DNA from 2 places in the Cryobacterium sp. MDB2-A-1 genome. Region 1 is predicted to be linked to the other one. Evidence: riboswitches for the same ligand, from Rfam matches in the RefSeq annotation. Region 1 holds a riboswitch; the other holds the start of a gene.
What was found. A riboswitch is a leader RNA that binds a small molecule or an ion and turns the genes downstream of it on or off. The one in region 1 is predicted to bind cyclic di-GMP.
Positions count from the first base shown of each region.

Region 2: another riboswitch for cyclic di-GMP. It lies ahead of E3O39_RS05510 (bifunctional diguanylate cyclase/phosphodiesterase); the one in region 1 lies ahead of E3O39_RS01300 (hypothetical protein).

Region 1 covers NZ_SOFK01000010.1:298-10,389, reverse strand. Annotated here, with positions in the region: gene E3O39_RS01340 (bifunctional diguanylate cyclase/phosphodiesterase) at 1-1,348, shown strand, start outside; gene E3O39_RS01335 (hypothetical protein) at 1,721-2,011, opposite strand; gene E3O39_RS01330 (Pr6Pr family membrane protein) at 2,503-3,156, shown strand; gene E3O39_RS19325 (hypothetical protein) at 3,598-3,804, shown strand; gene E3O39_RS01320 (hypothetical protein) at 4,379-4,588, opposite strand; gene E3O39_RS01315 (hypothetical protein) at 5,170-5,532, shown strand; gene E3O39_RS01310 (GntR family transcriptional regulator) at 5,740-6,384, opposite strand; gene E3O39_RS19800 (hypothetical protein) at 6,874-7,098, opposite strand; cyclic di-GMP riboswitch class I at 8,318-8,391, shown strand; gene E3O39_RS01300 (hypothetical protein) at 8,782-9,069, shown strand; gene E3O39_RS18840 (DUF2207 domain-containing protein) at 9,374-9,538, opposite strand; gene E3O39_RS01295 (hypothetical protein) at 9,920-10,092, shown strand, end outside.
Region 2 covers NZ_SOFK01000022.1:111,728-121,819, reverse strand. Annotated here, with positions in the region: gene E3O39_RS05515 (UvrD-helicase domain-containing protein) at 1-1,924, opposite strand, end outside; cyclic di-GMP riboswitch class I at 2,021-2,094, shown strand; gene E3O39_RS05510 (bifunctional diguanylate cyclase/phosphodiesterase) at 2,114-4,456, shown strand; gene E3O39_RS05505 (ATP-binding cassette domain-containing protein) at 4,574-5,347, opposite strand; gene E3O39_RS05500 (ABC transporter permease) at 5,347-6,411, opposite strand; gene E3O39_RS05495 (substrate-binding domain-containing protein) at 6,454-7,464, opposite strand; gene E3O39_RS05490 (LacI family DNA-binding transcriptional regulator) at 7,611-8,693, shown strand; gene E3O39_RS05485 (universal stress protein) at 8,701-9,177, opposite strand; gene E3O39_RS05480 (hypothetical protein) at 9,335-10,092, shown strand, end outside.

The DNA of each region.
Region 1 (10,092 bases):
AGAGCAGGCCCTGGCCCACCATGCCATGCACGACTCCCTGACGGGCCTGGCCAATCGGCACCTCCTGACGGACCGCCTGGGTCAGGCTCTAGTCCGCATGGAGCGCGCTGGGAACCGGCTCGCGGTCTTCTTCGTCGACCTCGACCGCTTCAAGGACGTCAACGACACGTACGGCCACGAGGTCGGAGACAGCGTGCTCATCGAGGTCGCCCGCAGGCTGGAGCGGGCCGGACGCCGCACGGACACGATCGCCCGCCTCGGTGGTGATGAGTTCATCGTCCTGTGCGAGCAGGTACCTACCGCCGACGACGTCGAGCAGGTCGCCGACCGCATCGTGCACGCCATGGCCGAGCCGTTCGAGGTCGGCACCCTGACTCTGCGTCTCTCAGCGAGCGTCGGAGCCGTCGTCACCGACGATCCGGGAACCGATGCCTCGAGCTTGCTGCGCAACGCGGACTCGGCGATGTACCGGGCCAAGGAGGGCGGCCGGAACCGGTTCGAGATCTTCGACCCGCTCGCGCCGATCGAGGCCGCCGAGGGCTCCGCAATCGAAGCCGAGCTGCGGCTTGCCCTGGAGAACAAGGAGTTCAGGCTCGTTTACCAGCCACGGCTCTCGTTGGCGGAACAGCATGTCCTCGGGTTCGAGGCGCTGATCCGCTGGGAGCACCCCCGGCGCGGGACGCTCAGCCCCGCGGACTTCCTCGCCGTCGCCGAGGCCCGCGGCCTGATCGTGCGGATCGGCGCCTGGGTGCTCGACACGGCCTGCGAGCAGCTCGCGGCGTGGACCGCCGATCGGGACCCGAACATCGCCTCGTTGACGATGTCCGTCAACGTCTCGGGTCGGGAGCTGCGCGAGCGACACTTCGTGGACCTCGTCCGCAGTACCCTCGAGCAGCACGGGCTCGCGCCCGGCCAGCTATGCCTCGAGGTCAGCGAGCGAGCCCTGGTCTACGATGGGCCGGACTCGCGCAGGACCCTCGAGGCGCTCGCCGCCCTCGGGGTCCAGCTCGCGGTCGACGACTTCGGCGCGACGTACACCTCACTCACCCGGTTGCCGAAGTTCCCGGTGGGTGTCGTCAAGCTCGAGCAGCTGACCGTGTCATCGCATGAGCGCGGGATCGTCGCGGCGGTCATCGCGATGGCGCATGGCCTGGGCATGAGCGTGGTCGGTGGGGGCATCGAGACGGTCGCCCAGCTCAACGACCTCCTCGACCTCGCCTGCGACGACGGTCAGGGGTTCCTGCTCGGCCGCCCGCTCTCGATCGCCGACGTTATCCAGGTAATCGCGGCCGACGGCGCCACCCTCCGGGCCGAGGCCGCGACCCAGCACGTGAGCATCAACAACTGATCTGCACGACCAGATGAGCCGCAGGACCGCGGCCGGCCCGGGCACAACGCCGAGTGCGACCGCCGCCTCGCGCAGGGCGAGATCAGCCTCCTGCGGGGTGAACCCCCGCCGCCGCCGCTCTTCGAGGAACCCCTACCTTCTGATAAACCGGTCGTGAAACTCTTCAACCGTTGCTGGATGCCGCCGTGGCGCATGCTGACTAGGGGTGAACAGCGCAGGAATCAAGGACCCATCCTCCCTCTCGTCGCGTTGTTCAATCACGGCGAGGCACGGAAGGCATCGGAAGGATCCCGCGCCCGCTCGAACTGTCCGGTCGCAAAACGGACTTGCGTCACGTAAACCTGCTGCCAAGCTTGGTGATGCACGGGCCACCTAACCTGTGTCGTCCGGGTCGTACAGTTCAAAATCGGTCATTTCGATTGCTTCTGAAAATCCCCCTGGCCCAGCCGAGAGTGCGTCGTAGGCAAGTGTGCAAAGGCTTTCGACCGCGTCCGTGTAGTCCGGTACTGGCTCACTCCACGCCTTCGGGACGCTGATCAGTGAACTCGTCGGGCCCAAAACGAGACTCACAACCATTGGTTCGCCGTCATCGCCGAGCGCTGGAATCGCCACAATCTCGTTTCCCTGGCCGCGTGCAATGGCGGCAGTCAGGTCCGGCGACATCGCCCGTCTCTACCGGCGTGCCGTTTGTTTGCCAACGGCGAGACTGCGTCATGAGTTCGGGAAGGCGCAAGTCGTTCAGAAGGGCAGGGGCTGCCAGGAAGGCAAGCGGTGATAGCGCGAGCGCGATGACTGGCCACCAGTGGATCGGTTCGTCTGGGCCCAGAGATTCCCCGAGGAGGGCAAGCCAGCCCCGCATATATGGCGCGGTGCTTGACGCGACAACCCGACAACAGTTGATCAATCTGGCCATCGAAAAAGTCCGCTCGACCCATCCGGTCGCCCGTCCCATCACGACGGCACTCACGAACCACTCGTGGACGACGAGGCCTGGGACCACGTGCAAGAGGTGCTGGCTGGACGACGCATCGCCTTCGGCGATGACGTCAGTAAAGGGTCGGTACGATCTATCTGATGCCCCCGGATACTCGTAGGCTTGACAGCATCGCGCTCATGCTTCATACATACGCACAACATCTAGCGGGGAGAGAAGCATGACGACAACCAGCGATATCAAGACGGAACCATCGACCGGATCACGGAAATACCTATTTGCCGTCCTCCGAGTGGCCATCGTCGCGCTAGTTGTGATCGCCATCGTGGCCACCTTCTTCGACACAGCGACGCGAGCGAACATCAACCCGTTCAACTTCTTCGGCTTCTTCACGATGCAGAGCAACATCATCACCGCGGTAATCCTGCTCCTCGCCGCTCTAACCACATTCATAGGCCGCACACAGACGCGACTTCTCATGTTCGCGCGTGCCTGCGCGACGACCTACATCGTGATCGTCGGCATCGTCTATAACCTCCTCCTGGCCGGCCTAGAGGGAGGCGTCTCACTCGAGTGGGCGAACTGGGTGCTCCACGTCGCATTCCCGATCTACGCCGCACTGGACTGGATCCTCTTCGGCGACCGCACCGCCCTGGCGTGGAAGCGACTCTGGGTCGTCCTGATCTATCCGGTGCTCTGGATCATCGTCGTCATCATCCGCGGTGCAACTGACGGCTGGGTGCCCTACCCGTTCCTCGACCCCGCCACTGGGTACGGAAGCGTTGCGATCTATTCCATCGTCATCTTCGTCGCCACCGTAATCGTCGGAGCTGTTATCTTCTCACTGAGCCGTGTGCGGATCATAAAGCCGTAGGCCTACCAAACATCTTGTGCTCTATGTCAAGGCAAAACCCAAAGTCATCGATCGCTGAGATCGTCTTCTAAAAAATGGTTGACGAGAGTCAAAATGAATATCAGCTCTGGACTCCGACAATAGAAATGGACTAAGGCGAACGGGCGACCTGGGATGGTCAAGAGTCGTTTCTGCCGATAACAGCACCGAACTGTCTTAATAAGTCGTCGACGTTGAAGACTCCAATGAAGCTGCGCGGATAGGCAGTGAAATTGCGACTTGGATCGCACCCTGTGGACGACAAGACTCCGTCGTCTACACACAGATTACCCTTAGGGGTTTGCGAGTCGAGATTAGCCTCGCTGCTCCGAGTCTGGCATGGCTGTTAACATTCGTTGCCGAGCCATGCCACGAGGGACTACGTTTGGGATCAATAACCACGCTCGGGGGGGGGGATAGGAAATGCCGAATCGCGAATTGCTAGACGCGATCATTCGCTACATAGAAGCACGATCGTCGGAGAATGTTTTCAAAACGTCGACAACGGAGCTCAGCGCGGACGAGTATGCACACCAAGCCATGGCGGAGCTCACGGCTTTGATCGATAAGAGGGTCACGGCCGCTCTCGTCGCACACGACAAACACATGATCGACCTTCTGCGCGGCTAGTCCAGGGAAGCGAAAGCGTCCGTCGCCCGTCGGCGAGGGACTTCACAATTTGAGGCAGAATCCTACGATGGACGATGACGGCATCCCCTGGGAGGGACCGGTATGTCCTGCCTGCGGCCACGAGATGAACGTGGCGACGGTGGAGACACCATACGGGCTCCGGGTGCGTCAACTATGTCCTGAGTGTCAACTTATAGATCTCATCCCGCGCCCGTTTGATAAGTAGGCGCGGGTTCGGGCCTCTGTTAAGCGCGCAGTCGCAAAAATAGGCGCCGCGAGACCCGCGGCTGCCTTTTCCGCAGGGCGCGGAAACAAGATATTCAAAACCCTTGGATACCTTCACCGCTCGCCCTGAACGTCGTCACCTTGCTGGTCGATTTCCCCGGAAGCGCCGAGCCAACGGTGAGAAGAAGCCCCCGCGTGATGTTCATCGCCCTGCCTTGGCAGTATCCAGCCAAGCGACCGCTCTCAGCTTCGTCGAGCGGGTCATCACTCCGGCTGCTCCCGGAACGTCGCGCGGCCTCCTGGGAGTGACCATTTTCGGGGTACACCTTCCCTCTACTGACGTCCAGCATCACCAGAATTCGTGCACATCCGGGTCACCCCATTCGTAGGCAGGGACCGCAATCGTCTCCGAATACCCGGTCTCTCCAGGTGCGGACGCCGCCTGGCCGAGAAACTCAAGGTGCGTAACGGCCTCCGCGGCGTCGGGTTCAGGCCAGAAGGATTCTTCCGGGATAGCGACGAAAGCGCTTGTCGGCCCGAGGAGAAGTGTCGCTGTCACGACTGCGCCCCCGATCAATACCACCGGGATTGACGCGACTGCAGACCTATGTTTGGCATTGAGCACGATCAAGAGACTGACGAGGGAGTCTGCGATTCGATCTGCCGTCAGGAACGAAGCACCGCCGAACATAATACGTCTCATTCCCACACCCTGAACTCGTATCTATCCCGGCGCAACCGGGTTGACATGATGTGCGTATCGGTGAGATATCAGGCCCACACCAACGCCTCCTTCGATCTCCGCACTTCGCCTGACACCACGCATGCCTATTCGCACGCATTCGAAGGCAAAGTGCACTTCTGACTCACGTCGACCGCGAACAAGGTTGGAAAGGGCGCGGCAAGAATACGAACAGTTTTCGAGCCGCTAGCCGGAAACCCAAATTGACCAGACGACCCTCCTGAAAAAGGCGATTGCGTGCGCTGTTTCGACAAGTCGCAGGCTCGCGTGAAGCTATCGTCTTCACATGCACCTGATGGCGCGTGAGCCAAAAATCATACTGGTCACCGACACAAAAATGCCCTAACATTTCGCTTGTGCGCTGGGTTGGCGTCTCCAGGGCATGAATCGGGGGAATTGTGAAGAGAATGTCGTACTGCGGAACGACGTTCCTAACCACAAATGCTGTTGCGGATGCGCTATTAGAATTCGCCGCAGCGCTCACAGAGCAGCACAAATCTGAAGTAGTGGAGGTGCCGTCCTATAGCGCAGACGGTAGCGAAATACTCATTCACCTTCTCGTAGCCCCCGGCAGTGAACTCATCAGCATTCCCGAGAATGCCGTTGGTGACGAACCCGAGACGCACTATGCCGTATCCGTCCTTCGCGACCACATCGACTCTCTCCTTTCGGAGTTCAGGGCTGAAAGCACCGTCACGCGTGCAGTGGCATCAAGGTCAGCAGGCTGGTCGACCGAGGACCACTGGGACGACGTCTACTAACTCCGGCCAACATCTACCAGTCATGCCCGATGTTCGCACTGAAACAGCTCACCATTTGAGGTCCTGATCGGACGAGGCCGTCCTTGACCCCTCAGTCGCAGTGAGACCTGTGGCATCCCTCGACGTGTCGAAATCACGACCGAGCTGACCGAGAAATCTCCGCTGCTAGGCGCCGCGCTACTCCCCCAAACAGCTATCCGCGTCCGGCTATGCAGTGTCGCGATCTGCGTCGAGATCCGAGCCGTCCCAGTCCATGATTGCGTTCCGAGCGCCGAGGATGTGAGCGCGCATCGCTGCTTCGGCCCAGAGGGCGTCGTGTGACCGAAGCGCCGTGAGGATGTCGCGGTGGTGATGATTGCTGCTTGCCCGAAAACGCTCGCCATCGCGTCGAAAGACACGCGCCATCATCGGGATGCGTCCGACAGAGCCTGTCAGTTGAATGAGCGGCTGGTTCCCGGACGCCGCCACGATCGTGTGATGGAATTTGGCGTTGAGTTCGCCAAGTCGCGTAACTCCTTCATCGTCACTCGCAAGCACGAATTCGTCCATCGACACGATGAGTTCAGCGAGTTGTTCGAGAGTTTCATCACTTATGCGGGTGGCAGCCAAACCGGCGGCCCTGCTCTCCAGGCCCGCGCGCAGGCAATACGTCTCCCGTACCTGTTCCTGTGTCCAGGAGACGACCGTCGCCCCTCTATTGGGCGTGAAGTCAACAAGGCCGGCTTCGTCCAGACGACGCAGGGCCTCTCGGACAGGGGTCCGGCTGAGACCCAACTCGTCCGCCAAGGACTGCTCCCGGAGTACTGTACGTGCGGGTATCTCACCTGAAAGTATGCGACGCCGGAGGTACATGAACGCGGCCTGTCCGCCCGTCACCGCCTCCGCACCACGTGTTATCTCTGCAGTCCGCGCTGACGCCATGGCGTCTCCATTTCTCACAAACCTGCGCGCCACAATCCGGGCACACAGACTATTTTCGGGTGAGCCGATTATCACCCAAGGGCCTCACTTAGGCAACTATCGCCGCGCCAGCCACAGCGACTGGGGCCGGCGTTCCAAACTCTCGAGGGAATGACTGCGCGACCTGACGAGGCCAAAAGTCACCGTCGGTTCTACCTCAGAATCAGCTGCATCGGTGTGGGGAGAGCTCAGCGCCGCATGTGGCCATGGCCTATCGCTAGATCAGGTCTATCCCAGCGTTTTCCCACTCACAGTCCTCCTTCGAGCACTGGTCGATCCAAGTGCGCATTCCGGGCTGGACCACAGTGGAATACGGTCCGTGCACGACGCTGCTGTCGCAGTTCGGGCAAAATAGAAGATTCATGCTGTCACGGTAGCGCATCACCTATTTGGGGGCCGACGGCTGCGGGTTAACTTCACGCCATTGACACATACACCAGAGGAGGCGTGCAGTTCGTGGTCACGCCGTCCACGGGTCCCCGCGAACGCGCACCCGCAGGCCGCCCTCCAACTCAGATAAAAAATCACGGCTTCGGCCGCATCCCGGTCCGAGAAATTGTTCGGGCTCTGCGACACCATGACCAACGCCATCACATCAGCGGACATCGACGGGCGACCAGGCTTGAAAGAGCGACCTAACCCGCCAAGCCAACGCCAAAACTTGATCAGCGCCCTTCTAGAGCGAGTGACTCTCTGACAGACGCCGGTATATAGCGGGGTGAGGATCTTGGCTTAGCCAGATGCCGGGCAGTCTGCGGCCGGCGGTGTCGATTGGATTGATGAGGACCGTGGGAACTAGGCCGCGCTCGTCCCGTCTGACCAAAACCACAAACGTCGGGCTCAGAGCGTCGTTACCCCGGAGGGTAACGGCCGTCCACATCGTTGCCATCGGGGTTCCCTCAGAGTGATTCGTCTCATTTAGAGCGTAGTAATTCAGGGTGCGGCCTCCTAGCCCCCCCCGTTCACCCGGTCGGCGCGGCATGGAGGTTGTTAGTGAGTGCATGTGCTGCCCGCGAAGTACTATTCGTTTGCGCCCGTCGACACTTCCGGAACTAGGGGTAAGCGATGGGCGCTGCTAACACTGTGTCTTGATGCGGTCATGTGCTTCCCGTTCCGAGGTGGCGGATAGTGCCAGCATCTGTGCCTGTACCGACCGGATCGGCCCGAGGTGGGTCAGCCGATCGCTGTGGTGTCGTCCACTTTCCCTAGCGAGTATTCGATGGTCGTGCTTTGGCGAGTGGCGGTTGAACCGGGCGCGCCAGGTGTGAATCCGATGGATTTCTGGGCGGCAGCGTTCATGGCGACAAAGCCGATTCCTGAATGACCTAAACCTCGTATCGTCCGCCCGGTTGGTTCCCATGAGGGCGTTGGTCGCGGGGATACTCACCGGGGAGGACTCCATGGAGAGCGGTGCTGCGTCAGGGCACGCTGTGGAAACTGTTCACCGGACCGACGTGCCGACGATTCGGTGCATTTCCGCGGGCGCTCTTGTCCAATTGTGTCCGCCAACTCGACGCCGCCGCCTCCGGGCGGCTGGGCAACCACGCCACTGCAACTCCGATCGTGGCCGGTATCGATGGCGTCACCCTGGCACCGCTTCACCGGAAAACGATCGGTGCGCTCCTGGGTCTCGGCATCGTGCACAGCGGATACTCCTCCGGCGGGTCCCGTGCGCTTTCCCACCTCCCGGAGACCGCTATGAAGCGGTTGACCTCGAGAATCCGGACCAAGGGCCCACCCCTTTCGGGGGCCATCCGCGTCGGACCGAGAGTGCTACCTTCAAGTCAGGTGGCTACCGGCCGCCGGCGAGACGGGTGTCAACGTCCATCGCACAAGGCACACCCGCCGTGAGACGGGGTCGCAAAGGCACGGGACCCTCGGGCCAGCCGGCCTACCGAATGGCTAGGACCTACGCGAAATGAGCTTCCCCTTCCTCACATCCGTCAAACCGATCGTGCCCGAGACGCGCCCTGAGCCCACACTGGTCCTTCCGGAAGATTCAGTGGAACCAAGAGCCAAGATTCTCTGGTTTGGTTCCGCCCCGGCAGTCGCCCGGCCGATCAACACAGTCACAGAAGAACCTCAACAGCCTGACCCCAGGCACCGCAAGCCGGTGGACTGATAGGAGTGGCGGCCGTCCTCGTAGTAACTGTGACCTGATGCGAAGAATGACCTCCGCGGCTAGCACCATCGGGCCCTGCCGTGATAGATGGGCACACCATTCAACGGCCCAGAAAACCATCAGGCGGCCGCACGAGCGTCACAGAGAAAATGATGGGAGGAAGCATCATGATCGCAGGCCGATTGCAGGCCCGAACGGCAGACGACATTGAAGTCCGCGCTCTGTCCGGTTGCGAGTGGAGAGTCATTGACCGCCGCATTGCTCCAGACAATGCTCTCTGCTTGATTGGCTTCATTTCGAAGAACCACGGCAGTTTTGAGGTGATGGAATTCCTTAACTCGGTTGAACGCGCCGTCTTTCCCAGTCTGAAGGGGGCAATATCGTATTTCGTGAACTCGCCGTCCAGCATTCCTGGCTGCAGCATTTCAGAGACAACGAACAAGGCATTCAGCTAGCCGGATACTGCCGGCGTCCCGAACTGCCCTCGCCACCGTTCTCTGGTCGAAGTCCTCGGTCCGCCGGGCACGGCCTATCGCGGCACTGACTGCGCGAAACTGGCAGACCTGATGTAGAACTTTCTTGCTGGCGTTAACAGCTATTTAGTCATCCTTGGAGGCCTGGGCTTGATCGGTCGGGGCGGAATCCCGATCAACTTGTCGCGCCAACAAGCATTCGCGCACCTGACACTCACGCGTCTTGTCGTGACTTCATCAGTCGGCACAGCGAAGCGGCCCTCGCAGGCACTGGGTACAGCTGGTGCTACACGCCACGTCGTCCGGAGATGGAGCGCGCGAGAAAAAGGATCACAGCGATGATCGCCAAAACGATGCCCACCCAGAGAAGGAACTGGAGAGACTGGACAAAACCGCCCGTAATCAGCAGGACCACGGCAATAACGGCGATGACAATAAGCAGGAGATTCATGATGACGACCCTTCATCTCACCAATGCTTGATGATGCGCCGAGCATATCACCGCGGTACCGGCCTCGCATTCCCGTCGGGTAAGGAGCGCGATCGATCGTCGCGGGACGACCGGGAGATATACGAAGTGACTTAAAGTCCGAGTCACTCACTCACGGCGTTAAAACCCACCGACACTCACGGGTGGCACAGGCATGGGATGGGTTTCCTATTGCGAACATGTCGGCGGCACCCGTGCTGCACGAACACCCCCGCCCGCACCGCCCTCGGAACATCGAATCGGAAAGAGCCCAAGCCTCCCCGAAGGACCCCAACGCGACTATTGTGTCATCACACCCGCAGTGGCAGATGAGCGACGATACGCGGAATTGGCAGGCGCAAAATGGGCAGGCGCGGAATTGGTCTGGTCGGGATCGTGTATCTGGTCATCGGGGTCGTGGTTGCTGCCACCCACGGTTACCTCGTGGCATGGAATGTTCCCAACAACGTCCTGGAAGGCGTGGCGGCGATTGCGCTCTGGCCTCTTGTGGCCCTCTTCGGAGTCGATCTGCACAC
Region 2 (10,092 bases), on a different contig from region 1:
CGACATCCGCTTCGACGGTTATCGGCCACTCACTCGCGCGAACCGCCCGCGAGGGCGTCACCGGCAGCCCGTGCGCGATCGCCATCTCCTCGGCGGCGGTCGCGATCTGGCGGGGTGTGCGATAGTTCACGGTCAGTTCCTCGAGGCGCCAGCGCCCGGCCTCGAGGGAGGCGTCGAGGATGGGCGCGAGCGCCTCCTTCCAGCTGCCGGATGCTGAGGCGGATGCGGCCTGCGCGATATCGCCGACGACCGTGAACGACCGGCGCGGCCCCCGGCGCAGCAGCAGCCGCCACTGCATCGGCGAGAGTTCCTGCGCCTCGTCGACGACGACGTGGCCGTATGTCCAGGTGCGGTCGACGGCCGCACGCTCGGCGGTCGTGGCCCGGTCGCCGAGCTCGGCGAAGTTGTCTGCCAGGGCGCGCGCGTTGACGAGACCCTTCACGTCCATGTTCGCGATTGCGAGTTCGGCATTCTCGATGTCGCGTTTGCGCTGTTCCTTCTGCTCGCGCTTCTGGGCGGCGTCGACGACGTTGTACTCGCCGAGGTGCTCGGCCGCCTCATCGAGCAGCGGGATATCGGCGATCGTGAACTCGGCGTCCCTGGCCCGGTGCAGGAGCGCCCTCTGCTCCGCACTCCAGCCCGGGGTGAGCTCGGCGAGCCATTGCGGGCGTGCGTAGAGATCCTGCACGAGCTTCTCGGGGGTGAGCGGCAGCCACGCGGTGTTGAGCGCGACGCGCACGTCCTGGGCGAGCCGCAGGTCTTCGCGCAGCATCGGCAGGTCGGACTCGTCCATCGAGGCGCCGCCCTGCTGCAGCTGGCGCAGCCAGTCGCGCGCGAGCGCGCCGATCGCGGTCTTCACGAAGGTGACCCTCGCGAGGTTGTGCGGCTTGCCGCCCTCGCGCGCCTTGGCGATCGCGTTCGCCACGAGCTGCGGGGCCAGGGTGATCTTGTCGCCGTTGACCTCGAGCTGACGGGTCCCCACCGGGATCCGCTGCCGGGAGCGCACCGCATGGGCGATGAGCGCGGCCATGAAAGCCTGGCCCTTGAGCGCCGCGACGGCGGGGACGTCCTCGCGGGTCGCCTCGACGCCCGGGTACAGCTGTCCAACGCTTGAGAGAACCACCCCGGTCTCGCCGAGCGACGGCAGCACCGCCTCGATGTACTGCAGGAACGAGCGGGACGGCCCCACGATGAGCACCCCGTTGTGCTTCAGGCGATCGCGATGCGTGTAGAGCAGGTACGCCGCACGGTGCAGCGCGACGGCGGTCTTCCCCGTGCCCGGCCCGCCCTGGACGACGAGCACTCCGGCGAGGTCAGAGCGGATGATCCGGTCCTGTTCCGCCTGGATGGTCGCGACGATGTCGGGCATGTGCCCGGTGCGCTGGGCGGTCAGCGCGGAGAGCAACGCTCCCTCCCCCTGATGTTCTGAGGGTTCTCCGCCGAGGCGTTCGGCGTCGAGGATCTCGTCCTCGATCCGGATGATGGTCCGCCCCCTGGACTGCAGGTGGCGCCTGGCCCTGGCTCCCAGCGGGGTCGCGGCCGTCGCCTGGTAGAACGCGCTCGCCTGCGGCACCCGCCAGTCGAGCAGCATCGGCTGCAAGTCTTCGTCGCGCAGCCCGACCCTGCCGATGTAGCGGAACACGGAGTCGCCGCTCGCGTCGTCCGCGGCCAGTTCGAGCCGGCCGAACGCCAGCCGGTCGTCGATCTCCCGCAACTGCACGATCCGGTCCTCGTAGAGGCGCGCAAAGGTGTCCCGCTCGGAGCGGGTCTGATGATTTCCGCCGACGTCGAGCAACCGCACCGCCGTCAGCTGGTCCTCGGCCTCCCGTTGCAGCGCGTCCAGACGCGCGTACAGCGTTGCCACGTAGTTCTGTTCCCGTTCAAGCTCCAGGTCGACCACCGAAACACCCCTCAAATCCGACATTCGAGTTTACCCGACACGGATGGGTGCTCCTTCCGGCCAGGCCCCCCGAACGCGGAGGCTAGGCTGGCCCTGTGTGAAAACGCTTCAAATATTGCGGTCTCATACAGGCACACCCGTCGAAAGGCGGGGTCGCAAAGGCACGGGACCTTCGGGTTCGCCGGCCTACACACTGACAGGACCCGGCCTCGCATGACCGCGATACAACAACATCACTTCTTCACCGCGCTGTGGAATCCGTTCCGCCGCCCGGATTGCATGACGGAGGGCACCCGGTGGCTCTTCACGTGGTTCGCGGTGGCCTCAGTTCTGCTCACCGTTCCGATCATCGTCGCCTCGGACACCAACGGAGTTCTCCTGGTCGCGCTCACGGCCGCGGTCGCCCTGATCGCCTCGTGGTGTTCCGCGTTCATCCTCAGAAGGATTCCGCTCGCACTCGACCTGATCGACTTCGTCGCGTTCGTGGCGCTCGCACTGACACTGCCCGACCCGATGATCGTCCTCGGGGTCATGTTCGGGGCCATCTGGTTGCGCGGACTCTACGGTTCCACGGCGAGGTCATTCATCCGCTGCTCGCTGTATTCGCTTGCACTCGTCATCACGGTCGTGCTGTGGGTTCCGGTCAACGGGTCCGCAGCGATGACGCCACCGGTGGTGGTGCTCGGCACTATTCCGACCCTGTTCCTCACCGTCGTGATCGTGCGGCAACTGAGCATGGTGCTGGTCTCCCGCGAACAGTCGATGCGACGCGACCGTGAGCTTTCGGCGACTGGAACCCTGCTCCTCGGAGTCATCGACGAGGCGGATATCTTGGTCATCGGCTGGGCTGCGACGCAGGAACTCTGCCTCGCCACCCCCGGACTGCGCGTCCTGCGGGTCATGCGCGACGGCCCTGTCCTGCGCGTCGACGGCGCGACCGGCCAGTTCGACTCGCTGCCTGCGCAACTGCCCGGCACCGTCATCACGTCTGCCTCCAATGGAAAAGACGCCAGCGCGACCGACGTCGACTCCCTCCCACTCGATGCAGCCGTCGGCACCCCCCTGGCGTGGGCCTGCCTCGCCTCGAATGCCCAGGCGAATACGTGGATTCTTGTGGGAGCCCCCGGCACGATCCCGGCGGAGGCCCTCGTTTCGGTCCGGGCGCTCTCCAACCAGGTCTCGCTCGCCCTCCGCAACAGTACGGTCCAGGGGGAGCTCACGGTCCAGGTCAGTTCGGACCCGCTTACCGGTCTCAACAACCGTGCGTCGTTCATGGCCAAGCTCACCGCGATCCTGGGCACGGTAGACGATGCCAGCGGCGTCCACATCTTCTTCCTCGATCTCGACGATTTCAAGGACGTCAACGACCTTCTCGGACACCGGGCCGGAAACGAACTCCTCATCGAGGTCGCCGAGCGGATGCGGTCAAACACCGGGAGCAATGCCATCTGCGCCAGGCTCGGTGGCGACGAGTTCGCCATCATCCTGGCCGGCAAGAGTGATTCCGATGCCCTCTGCATCGCCACAGCCCTGGGCAGGTCGATCGCCGAACCGGTGACCCTCGAGCGGAACACCGCGCAGGTCGGCGTCAGCATCGGCATCGCCACAGCAGCAGCAGGGATCGACATCGAGGATCTGGTGCACCAGGCGGACGTGGCGATGTACGCGGCGAAGGCCAATGGCAAGAACCGCGTCCAGGTCTTCGAGCCTGGCCTCCTCCGCGTGGACAATCCCAGGGTCACCTTCGAATGGCAGCTCGCGGCCGCGGCGGCCGCCGACGAGCTCGTCGTGCACTACCAGCCCATCCTCGATCTCCCCGGGCTGCAGTGCACCGCCGTCGAGGCCCTCGTCCGCTGGCAACACCCGGAACGCGGCCTGCTCTTCCCCGGTGACTTCATCGACATCGCCGAGCGGACCGGAGCGATCATCGGTATCGGCGCTTTCGTGATGCGACGCGCCTGCCTCGACGCCGCGGCATGGCGGACGGCCAATCCTGGAGCGCCGATGGCCGTGCACGTGAACGTTTCGGCCCACGAGCTCGACCGCGAGGGGTTCGTCGACTCGATCATCGGCTGCCTGGCCGACACCGGGACCCTCGCGAAGGATCTCATCATCGAACTCACCGAGACCGTCGTACTGGACTCCCCCGCCGCGATCGGTCGCCTCCGCGCGATCGGAGCGCTCGGCGTCGGGATCGCAATCGACGACTTCGGCACGGGCTATGCCTCCCTGACGTCATTGCGCGCGCTCCCCGTCGACATCGTGAAGATCGACATGAGTTTCGTCGCCGGCGCGGTGTCCAATCCCTTCGACCGCTCCGTCATCGAGGCGATCGTTCGGCTGTGCGCCCAGCTCGGCGTCGCGACGGTCGCAGAGGGCGTTGAGCGGCTTGACCAGCAACGTCTCCTCGAGGCCCTCGGCACGGGTGGGGTGCAGGGCTACCTCTATTCGCGTCCCCTGTCCGCCGCCGACCTGACCGCCTGGCTGGAGGCCAATCGCGCCGCAGCGGGCGGGGCGGAAACGGATGTCGGGGGTTTGCTCCGCACGAGCGTCTGAGACCAGCGCGCACGGTCTCAGGACACGAAGACGGCCCCCGGGCGGAGCACTGCGAGTGTCTGCAGTGCGCCGCCAGGGGGCTGCTTCGTTTGCTTCCCGGAGCGTCCGACCGGCGGGTCAGTCGCCCTCGACCCTGACCGTCTGGATGGTTCCGGTGAGCACACCGATCAGGCGATCCCCGTCGAATTCCGAGGTGGGGGCATCCATGACGATCTTGCCGAGCCGCAGCACGACGACCCGGTCGGTGACCTCGAGCACATGAGGCAGGGTGTGCGAGATGAAGATCACGCCGAGCCCCTTCGCCTTCGCGGCCTTGATGACATGCAGCACCTCGCCGGCCTGCCGTGCACCGAGGTGGTTGGTCGGCTCGTCGAGGATGATCACACGGCGCGCCCACGCCACGGCGCGGCCGATCGCCACGGCCTGGCGCTGACCGCCGGAAAGCTGGGACACCGGGCGGTCGGATGCCGGAACGGCGATCCCGACGCGCTCGAGGTCCTCGTGGGCGTCGTGCTCCATCTCCTTGCGGGCCAGGAAGCCCATCGTGCCGAAGATTCCCTTGACGGTCTTCTCCCGGCCGAGGAACACGTTCTGCGACACCGTCAGGTGCGGGGCGAGCCCCGAGTCCTGGTAGAGGGTTTCGACGCCGGCCTCGAGCGCCTCCCGGGGCGAACCCCAGGTGCGCTCGACGCCGTCGAGGTAGATCTTCCCGCCGTTGGGCTGGTGAGCCCCCGAGAGGACCTTGACGAGCGTCGACTTGCCCGCGCCGTTGTCGCCGACCAGGCCGAGCACCTCGCCGGCGTGCAGCTTGAGGCTCGCACCATCGAGGGCGACGACCGACCCGTAGCGCTTGGAGACGTTCTTGACTTCGTAGATCACTTCGCCGGTCATTATTTTCTTCCGTTCTTGCTCTGCAGCGTCTGCGCAGCGACGGCCGCGGCGATCAGGATGGCCACGACGACCTTCTTCCAGTCGGGTGCGACGCCGACCATGATCAGGCCGGACTGCACCGTGAAGAGGATGAGCGCACCGAGCACGGTGCCCCAGATCCGGCCGATGCCCCCCATCAGGGATGCGCCGCCGATGACGACCGCGGCGATGGCGTCGAGTTCACGCCCCGTTCCCGATGACGGCGAGCCGGCACCGAGGCGCAGGTAGACGTACATCCCGGCGAGGCCCGCCAGGGCCCCGGAGAGCGCGTAGACCAACGTCAGGTGTCGTTCGACGTTGATGCCCGCGCCGCGGGCAGCGAAGGTGTTCGAGCCGATCGCGTAGGTGTAGAGGCCGAACCGCGCCTTGTGCAGGAACAGGCCGGCGATGGTCACCACGACGATCACGACGATCAAGGCCCACGACAACGGGTTCACCTTCGGGTCCATCGCGGCGATGAGGTCGAAGTTGTTGGCCGAGCCGATGGGCTGCCCGCTCGAGATGATCACGGAGAGCCCGAGGGCGGCCCCCATCGTCGACAGGGTCGCGATGAACGGGACGATCCGGAGCTTGTTGATCAGGAAGGCGTTGGTCAGGCCCACGAGGAGCCCCACTCCCACCGACACCAGGGTGCCGATGAGGAGCGGGCCCGACGCGTCCGCGCCGGACACCGTCTGGTCGACCTTGAGGACGTTCGCCATCGTCCAGGCCGACACGACTCCGCTGAGACCGATGACGGCCCCGACCGAGAGGTCGATTCCACCGCTGATCACGACGAAGGTCTGGCCAACTGCAATCAGGACGACCGATCCCCAGTCTGTGAGGATGTTGCTGGCGGTCAGTGCGGAGAAGAACTTGGGCTCCAGCACCGAGAAGACGACGACGAGTAGGACCATCACGCCGATCAGGATGGTGCTCTGGTTCGACGCGAGGGTGCTGATCCGCGCCGTGAGAGCGAGCGGAACCGGCTTCTGTTCCGCCGGAACGCCCGGTTTCCGCGCAGTGGTTTGATTGCTGTTGGTCACGATGACTCCCTGGCTCTTTTCGTGAAGTACGGGAAGCGTCAGTTACTTGACGTAGGTGTACTTGGCGAAGTCAGCGTCAGAGGTCTTGGAGTCGAGGACGACGTTGGGGATGACGACCTCGTGCTCGGTCGCCGTCTTGCCGGTGTTGATGAATTCGACGAGGGTCTTGATGGCCAGGCGAGCCTCGGCGGCCGGGTCCTGGGCGACGAGGGCAGTGAAGATGCCCGACTTGATCTTGGCGACGTTGTCCGGGTATGCGTCGTAGCCGACGAGGCCGATCTTGCCGCTGAGGCCCTTCGACTCGAGCGCGGCGGCCGCGCCGGAGGCGTTCGTGCCGTCGATCGCGAAGATGCCGTTCAGGTCCGGGTACTTGGTCAGCCAGTTGCTCACGTTCGTGGCAGCCGTCTCCGGGTTGGACTCGGAGTAGGCGACGTCGACGATTTCCACGCCGGGGTACTTCGCGGCGACCTGGGCCTTGAAGCCGTCGAGGCGGCTCACGTTGGTCGTGGCGGTGGCACTGGTGAGTCCGACGACGACCTTGTACGAGCCGCCGGACTTGTAGCCGATCTGGGTCGCGAGCGCGTCGGCGGCCTTGGAACCGCCGTCGGCGTTGTCGCCGGTGATGAAGCTGACGACGTCCTTGAGGTCGGAGACGTGGGTGTCGACGTTGACGACGGGGATGCCGGCCGCTGTGGCCTTGGCAACCGAGGCCTGCAGGGCCTTCGGGTCGGTCGGGATGAGCACGAGGCCGGTGGGCTGCTGGGCGAGCACGGCGTCGACGATCGGGATCTGCGTTTCGGCGGAGTACTTGGCCGGGTCGCCCTGCCAGATGAGCTTGACGCCCTGGGCCTTGGCCTCCTCCTCGGCGCCGACCTTCATGGCCTGGAAGAACGGGTCGGACTCTGCGCCCATCACGAAGGCGATGGTGATGTCCTTCTTTTCGGTCGCCGTGGTCGCGCTTCCCGTGCTCGCGGTTGTCGAGCACGCGGCCAATGACATGGCGAATGCGGCTACGACGCCGACGGTGGTGATCGCTCGGAACGAACGCTTCATGGAGGTCTCCTTTGACACATAGGTGCACTGCAATTGCGACTGCACACGCCGTTTGCGAGATCGTTCTCGCAAACTTGTATAAGATTGCAGCACACAGCACCGCGGCGCAAGCCTGTTCGGTAACGTTTCGATTACGAGGATTGTTCATGGTTGAACGACGAAGTCACGCTCCGACGATCATCGACGTCGCAGAGCACGCCGGCGTCTCCCGCGCCACCGCCTCCCGGGCCCTCTCCGGGTATGGGCGCACGTCCGCAGCCACCGTGGAACGCGTCCGTCGCGCAGCAGACGAGATCGGCTACCGCCCCAATGAACTCGCCAGGGCCATGCGCGCCGGGTCGACCAGCACGATCGGACTCGTGGTCATCGCAGACTTCACGAACGCATTCTTCGACCGCGCCACCAAGTCCATCGTCGATGCCGCGCGAAAACGCGGGTACCAGGTCCTGATCAGCAACACCGACGAGGACCCGGACGTAGAGCGAGGGGCCATCGAAACCCTGCTCGAGAAGCAGGTCGACGGCCTCATCGTGTTCCCCTCCGCAATCGGCCACAGCGAGCACCTCGAGGCCGGAAACCTGGGCGGACGCCCGCTCGTGCTCGCCGACCGTCGCCTGGACGATCTCGGCGTCACCACGGTCACGACTGACGACTTCACCGGCACGCGGGAGGCGGTCCGCAATGCCGTCGGCCTCGGGCACGCCCGGCTCGGCTTCCTGATCACGGCCGCGAACATCGCAGGCCAGACCACCGCACGGCCCCCCGCACTGATCTCGAGCGTCAGGGACCGTGCCGATGGTTTCGCCGCCGGAGCGGCCGACGCGGGCATCCCTCCCGAAGACCAGGTCTGGCATTTCAGCGAAGACGTCCCCGAGTCATCGGAGGCCGCGGTCGCAGAGATGCTCGACCTGGCCTCCCCACCCACGGTCATCTTCACCTCCAACAACGACATGGCGCTGTCCGTGCTCAAGGTCGCAGGTTCGCGGGGGCTCGCGATCGGACGCGAAGTGTCTCTGGTCACGGTCGACGACAGCCCGTGGGCGGCATACATGGTCCCGGGGATCACCGTCGTCGCGCGCCCGGTCGAGCAACTCGGAGAGCTCGCCGTCGAACGGCTCGTGGCCGAGATCGAGTCACCGGGTCAGCCGGTCGAGGACATCCAACTCCCGACGGAACTCATCCCCCGGGCGTCGGTCGCCGACCTCAGGAGCCCCGCGGCCGGACGCTAGGGGCCGCTCAGGCCGGTACGCCGGGCCGCACCACGAGCACAGGGCAGTCCGCGTGTCGCACACACTGTTCACTGACCGACCCGAGCAGCATCCCGGCGAGGCCGCCGCGCCCGCGGGAGCCGACCACCAGCATCCGTGCGCCGCGGGAAACGCTGATCAGGCAGCTGAGCGGCGTCGCGTACGCCGCCCGGTACTCGACGGGCACTCCCGGATGCTGCGCCGCGATCGGCCCGGCATCGGCCTCGAGCTTCTCCCGTACCGCGCCGGCGTAGTCGGTGAGGGGCGAAACGTAGCCGAACTTCCAGTCGGCCGGGCGTGGAGCGGTGTCGATCGACCAGGCCCGGACGACGACGACGGATGCGCCGAGCGGCCCGGCGAGGTCGAGGGCGACCGCGAGCGCATGGTTCGCATAGTCGGAGCCGTCGTGCCCGACGACGATACTGCCGGTGGGAGCTGGAGACTGGTCTGCATCGATGCCTGACATGCTCCCACGCTACTCCCGGCAAAGGGGGCGCGACGGAAAACACCCCCGACCGCGAGAAAAACCGTCGCGGCCACCCCGCACCGTCAGCCCCGCGTCAGCCCTGGCGCTGGCACCTCTCCGGCCCCGATCGTTTGCCGGGCCCGGTTAGGGTGGAGTCATGCCTCTCCGCGCCTCCCAGCGACGAATCCTCATCGCCGTCGCGACGGTCGCCGCGATCGTGGCCGGCGGCTTCCTCGTGCGCTCGGTCGTCGTGCCGCGGACGGCGCCCTCCGATCCCGCCGTCTTCGACGCCGGCGCCCTGATCAGTGACTACAACTTCTTCAACCCCAATGCGATGACGACCGACGAGGTGCAGTCCTTCCTGGAAGGCCGGAACTGTGTGCGACGCGACGAGTCGCCGTGCCTCTGGGAGTACCGCGAGTCGACCGTGTCCGAACCCGCGCAGGGCCCCGGACACTGCGCTGCGTACGCGGGCGAGCCGAACGAGCGTGCGAGCACGATCATCGAGAAGGTCGCCGAGGCCTGCACGATCAGCCCGCGGGTTCTCCTCGTGCTGCTGCAGAAGGAACAGTCCCTGCTGACCCGGCCCAGCGCATCCGGCTACCTGCGGGCGACGGGCTACGGCTGCCCGGATACCGCCGACTGCGCCGCGGAGTACTTCGGCTTCTTCAACCAGGTCTACCGGGCCGCGTGGCAGTTCCGGCAGTACACCCAGGAGCCCGAACGCGCCTACAAGGTCGGCGCGGTCAGCGTCGCGTACAACCCAGACGCCGCGTGCGGCGCGGCTACGGTTCAGATCCGCAACCAGGCCACGGCGAACCTGTACAACTACACCCCGTACCAGCCGGATGCCGCGGCACTCGCCGACACGAACGGCGACGGCGGCGGATGCTCGACGCACGGAAACCTGAATTT